DNA from 2 places in the Erwinia sorbitola genome. Region 1 is predicted to be linked to the other one. Evidence: predicted binding sites of a transcription regulator. Region 1 holds the regulator's gene; the other holds the start of a gene.
The links. The regulator PhoB, encoded in region 1, activates phosphate uptake and scavenging genes when phosphate is short. The targets are predictions, from matches to a motif close to CTGTCATAAAACTGNCNNAT.
Positions count from the first base shown of each region.

Region 2: pstS (phosphate ABC transporter substrate-binding protein PstS) is a predicted target of PhoB. The motif match lies at 1,373-1,392, and genes of this name have one in related genera.

Region 1 is NZ_CP046509.1:3,608,536-3,611,688, forward strand. Features, by position in the region: gene GN242_RS16390 (PstS family phosphate ABC transporter substrate-binding protein) at 1-123, opposite strand, end outside; gene phoR (phosphate regulon sensor histidine kinase PhoR) at 143-1,456, opposite strand; gene phoB (phosphate response regulator transcription factor PhoB) at 1,480-2,169, opposite strand; partial or broken gene sbcD (exonuclease subunit SbcD) at 2,384-3,153, shown strand, end outside.
Region 2 is NZ_CP046509.1:4,682,617-4,685,769, forward strand. Features, by position in the region: gene GN242_RS21260 (serine hydrolase domain-containing protein) at 1-1,216, shown strand, start outside; gene pstS (phosphate ABC transporter substrate-binding protein PstS) at 1,591-2,631, shown strand; gene pstC (phosphate ABC transporter permease PstC) at 2,723-3,153, shown strand, end outside.

The DNA.
Region 1 (3,153 bases):
CAGGGCCATCAGGTTACCCAGCGTATCAGAGCCGACGCTGGTCAGATTGCCCGCCAGCATTCCCTCTTTCGCCAGCGCCTGCGAACTTACCAGCAACAGCGCCAGCGCGATTAACATTTTCATTGCATGGGTTCCGTGAGACTTAACGCAGGGCATTCTCGGCCAGTTCGGCACTGACAATCAACCTTGGTGGTAATTGAAAGCTGAAACAGGTTTCACGCCCGGGGACGCTGCTGATATCCAGGCGCGTATTGTGGTGGCTGAGGGCATGCTTCACGATAGCCAGCCCCAGGCCGCTGCCGCCGGTTTGCCGTGAACGTGCTTTGTCGACGCGATAAAATCGCTCGGTGAGACGAGGCAGATGTTCCGGCGCGATCCCCGGCCCGTTGTCCCTGACTTTGAACTGCGCTCCCTGCGGATTACGCAGCCAGCTTACGTCGATGCGCGTACCGTCCGGCGTATGGTTAACAGCGTTATACACCAGATTCGAGATTGCACTGCGCAGCTGTTCGTCGTTGCCATACACGCGCAGATGCGGATCGGTATGAAAATAGATGTCATGCCGGCCGTTACTCAGCGTTTCCGCCTCGCGCTGCAATACGCGCAGCATCATCGGCACGTCCACTTTTTCCTGCAAATCCAGCGCCGGGGCAGCTTCAATACGTGACAGGGTCAGCAGCTGCTTCACCAGGCTGTCCATACGTTTGGTTTGCTCCTGCATAGTATGCAGCGCTTTATCGCGCAGGCTCCCCTCCAGAACGGAGTCGTTCATCATCTCCAGATAACCCTGCAATACGGTTAACGGCGTACGCAGCTCATGACTGACATTGGCAAAGAAGTTACGCCGCGCCCCTTCCAGCTGATGCATCTGAGTAACATCTCGTGCCACCAGCAGCCACTGCCCTTCGCTGTAAGGCATCACGCGGAACTCAAGATGACGATGACTGTTGAGTACCAGCGTCAGCGGGCGTGAGAAATCACGCTGCCGCAGATAGCGGGTAAACTCCGGATAGCGCAGCAGGTTAAGGATGTTCTGACCGTTATCTTCCGGCCAGCGCAGGCCCAGCATCTGCTGTGCAAGGCCGTTACACCAGAAAATCGTACCCTCTTCGGTAGTCAGCACCACGGCATCAGGCAGGGACTCCGCCCCGCTGCGAAAACGTTTAATCAGATGGCCAAGTTCACGGCGGCGGCGGCGGTTACGCGCCTGCATTTGATACAGGCCGTAAAACAGCGGTTCCCAGCTGCCACGGCCGCTGGGTGGAGTCATGCTGCGGTCAACCCACAGCCAGTGAGAGAGTCGAAGTAAGTTGTTGAAATGAAAACCCAGCACGCACAGCACTGAGACTAACAGCAGCCAGGGCAGCCCGCCCACCAGCAGCCCAAGCACTAATGCGGGCAGACCGGCAAGCAGCAGCTCAAACAGTAATCTCTTCCAGGAGAGGCGTTCCAACACGGTTCAGACTCCAGCGCGAACAATCAATAGCGTGCAGAGAAACGATAACCTGTTCCGCGAACCGTCTGCACCATACGATCGTGTCCGGTCAGTTCCAGCGCTTTACGCAGGCGACGAATATGGACATCAACGGTACGATCTTCGACGTAGACATTCGTGCCCCAGACATGATTTAGCAACTGTTCACGACTATATACGCGTTCCGGGTGCGTCATAAAGAAGTGCAGCAATTTATATTCTGTCGGCCCCATTTCCAGAGGCTGGGTGTCAGACATCACGCGGTGCGATGAGGGATCCAGACTCAGCCCCTGCATCTCTATCACCTCTTCTACGGCCATCGGTGAGATACGGCGCATCACGGCTTTAATACGTGCTACCAGCTCTTTTGGCGAAAAAGGTTTGGTAATATAGTCGTCTGCACCCACTTCAAGGCCCCGGACGCGATCCTCTTCCTCGCCGCGTGCGGTCAGCATCATCACCGGAATATCGCGGGTCATGGCTTCGCGCTTCAGGTGTTTGATAAACTGAATGCCGGAACCGCCCGGTAGCATCCAGTCCAGCAGGATTAGGTCCGGCCACGGCTCAATAAGCATACTTACTGCGCTGTCATAGTCCTCGGCTTCGATCGGTTGATAGTCATTTTGTTCCAGAACGAAACACAACATCTCACGGATTGGGGCTTCATCTTCCACCACCAGAATTCGCTTGGCCATTATTGCTCCTGCTGTTGTGACAGATTTGTCACGGGGATATGCGGCGCCATTATGCGTCAGTTTTATGACACTTTTATGAAAAAAGCACCCCCCTAAAAGCATTGATGGAATTAAATAAAATCCCCGCCTCATCAATATGTTTATCGGCTCTGAATAATTCGGGATGCAGGACAGGTATAATACTCCCCTCGCTTTCTGCCATGAAAGGATCCCCATGCGCATCATTCATACTGCCGACTGGCACCTGGGTCAGTTTTTTTATACCAAAAGCCGTGCGGCCGAACACCAGGCATTTCTTGACTGGCTGCTGGAGAAGGCAGAAGCGCAGCAGGCTGACGCCATTATTGTTGCGGGCGACATCTTTGATACTGGTTCTCCGCCGAGCTATGCGCGTGAGCTGTATAACCGCTTTGTGGTCAGGCTACAGCAGACTGGCTGTCAGCTGGTGGTGCTGGGGGGAAATCACGACTCGGTGGCAATGCTGAATGAATCACGCGAACTGCTGGCCTGCCTGAATACCCGGGTGATTGCCGCCGCTGGCGATGATGTGAGCCAGCAGGTGCTGGTACTGAACCGCCGCGACGGCCAGCCCGGTGCGTTGCTGTGTGCTATTCCGTTTTTACGCCCGCGCGATATTTTACGCAGTCAGAGCGGTCAGTCCGGGCGCGAGAAGCAGCAGAGCCTGCTGGAGGCCATCACTGAACACTATCAGCGCTGCTGGCAGGAAGCTTTGACCGGCGCGATGCTCTTGGCCTGGCGCTGCCAATTATCGCCACCGGGCACCTCACTACGATGGGCGTCACCAAAAGCGATGCGGTGCGCGATATCTATATTGGTACCCTTGATGCCTTCCCGGCCGACTGCTTTCCACCCGCTGACTATATTGCCCTGGGGCATATTCATCGTGCCCAGCGTATCGCCAACAGCGAACATATTCGCTACAGCGGCTCCCCTATTCCGCTCAGTTTTGACGAGCTGGGTAAA
Region 2 (3,153 bases), 1.1 Mb from region 1:
AACCTGTCCGCAGCCGCAGGATAAAAATCTGCCAGACGTTAAGGATATGCTGACCTGGACACCCGCGCAGCGCGTGGTTGGCTATCGTAATGACTATCGCTCCTACCCGGGAGATATCTTCCACGCCGGCAAACCTGTGCCACTGCCTTCTGCCCACCGTAATCTCTCTCACGTCTCCTATGAATATAAAGGACACAAATATTCACTGGAAAACTACCTTAAACGTAACAACATCACCGGTATGATGGTGATTAAAGACGGTAAAAAGGTCTGGGATTATTACGGTAAAGGGAATACCAAAACTACCCTGTGGACTTCGCGTTCCGTTGGCAAGTCAGTTGTATCCACTCTGGTTGGTATTGCGCTAAAACAGGGGAAAATAGCCTCGCTGGATGATGAAGCGGGGAAATATAATCCTGCGCTACGTGGAACAGCCTGGGAGCATGTACCGCTGCGCAGTCTGTTGCAGCACACCTCCGGCGTGACATGGAATGAGGATTACACCAATCCCACCTCCGACTTTTCTAAGCTGACCCAGTGTGAAGCTGGCAAAGATACCTATGACTGCGTCAGTAAGCTGATCCTGGATCCCCAGCGGAAAGCCTACGCACAACCGGGCCAGATCTGGTCTTACTCCTCAGGCGGTGCCTGGGTGTTGGGAGACACGCTGGAAAAGGCCACTGGTGAAACTCTGGCGCACTATCTCCAGGAAAATATTTGGAAACCGTATGGCATGGTGAATGATGGTGTATGGCATAGCTACTGGCCGGGGAAACATGATGTTGGTGCCCACGGTTTCAACGCCACGCTGGAAGACTGGGGTAAATTTGGTCTGTTCGTGATGAACAACGGCGTTCTGCCTGACGGCACTAAAGCCCTGCCCGATGGATGGGTAGAAGAGGCCAGCACCTGGAACAAGGCGCAAAACTCAGTCACTACCGCCTATCCTGAAGGTCAGTTTGGCTACCAGTGGTGGAACAAATATGTACCGCTGGATACCAAAGGCGCATCTCCTGTGGAAGGTTTAACCCGTAATAAAGCGCTGTCGGCTGAAGGCATCTACGGCCAGATGATTGCCATCGATCAACCGCAGAAACTGGTTATTGTTCAGTGGGCCACCTGGCCGGTGGCTGAACCTGCGGCAGATGGTCAGTCTCTCGAAGCCTCACTGCTGTTCAATGCGATTGCGAATAAGCTATCACATACAGCTGAATAATCTGTTGGTTGTCCAACGCCTGCTGTGCAGAAAAGCACGGCAGGCATCCGGTATAAAATGCACACGGATCCGATCGCTATGATTGAAAGAACCGTCTGAGTGGGTCTGGGGCAGGGAAGCGCCATGTCACAAAAGTGTCATATTTCGTACATTTTACTGTCACCAAACTGTCCTATTTTGCCTCCAGCAGCAATCAATAATTATATCCTTCTTACTTCAAGCTGCAGGTGCGTTGGCTACATCCGCTCACCCGAACCACTTACAACAGTAAGCTTATCGGGATTCGCTCATTTGCCGCCCTCCTGCAACCCGAATTATTTTGGCTATAGACAAACACGGCAACTGGCCTGACTTTTTAATCCCGTGGAGGGAACATGACACTGATGCACAAAACCCTGGCTCAATTCGTCGCAGTAACCCTTTCTCTGAGCGCCGTCTCTGCTATGGCTGCAACCAACCTGACTGGCGCTGGCGGCACGTTCCCGGCACCTGTCTATAACAAGTGGGCAGCAGAGTACAACACCGCGACGGGCAGCCAGGTTAACTATCAGGGTATCGGTTCATCCGGCGGCGTTAAGCAAATTATTGCTAAAACCGTAGATTTCGGTGCGTCAGATGCACCGATGAAAGACGAAGATTTAGAAAAAAATGGCCTGTTCCAGTTTCCGACAGTTATTGGCGGGGTGGTACTGGCGGTTAATATTCCTGGTATCAAATCTGGACAGCTGACGCTGGATGGCAAAACTGTCGGTGATATCTATCTCGGTACTATCAAAAAGTGGAACGATCCGGCGATCACTAAGCTGAACCCGGGTGTGAAGCTGCCTGATTCCAACATCAACGTGGTTCGCCGCGCTGACGGTTCCGGTACTTCATTCGTCTTCACCAGCTACCTGTCAAAAGTGAACAGCGACTGGAATAGCAAAGTCGGTAAAGGCAGCACCGTCAACTGGCCAACCGGTCTGGGTGGTAAAGGTAATGATGGCGTCGCCGCTTTCGTGCAGCGTCTGCCTGGTTCAATCGGCTATGTTGAGTATGCTTATGCGAAGCAGAACAGTCTGGCATATACCAAGCTGGTGGATGCGGATGGCAAATCAATTGAGCCGGGTGAGAAGAGCTTTAGCGATGCAGCTAAAGGTGCAGACTGGAGCAAGTCATTTGCTCAGGATCTGACCTTCCAAAAAGGTGACAACGCGTGGCCAATCACCTCTACCACCTTTATCCTGGTACACAAAGAGCAGGCAAACGCCGAGAAAGGTGCCGCTGTGCTGAAGTTCTTTGACTGGGCGTATAAAAACGGCAGCAAAACCACCGCAGGCCTGGACTACGCATCACTGCCAGATTCAGTTGTTGAGCAGATCCGTGCCGCCTGGAAAACCAATGTGAAAGACAGCTCAGGTAAAGCGCTGTACTGAGTTTATGCAGCAGGCGTCACGGCTGACGTGGCGTCTGTGCCCCCATGGGTAAGGCAAGCCTTGCCCGATACGTTTCAGACTCGAGAATTCTATGGCTGCAACCAAGCCGGCATTCAAGGCTCCCGGAAAACAGGGTGACATCATCTTCGGCGCACTGGTCAAACTGGCTGCGCTGATTGTGCTGTTGTTGCTCGGCGGCATTATCGTCTCCCTGATTATCTCTTCATGGCCGAGCATCCAGAAGTTTGGCTTCTCATTCTTGTGGAATAAAGAGTGGGATGCGCCCAACGAACAGTTTGGTGCGCTGGTGCCGATTTACGGCACTCTTGTCACCTCTGTTATTGCCCTGCTTATCGCTGTCCCGGTAAGTTTTGGCATCGCCCTGTTCCTGACGGAACTGGCCCCAAACTGGCTGCGCCGTCCTCTGGGTGTGGCCATTGAGCTGTTGGCGGCTATTCCAAGTATTGTCTATGGCATGTGGGGGCTGTTTATCTTCGCTCCGCTGTTTGCCACTTATTTCCA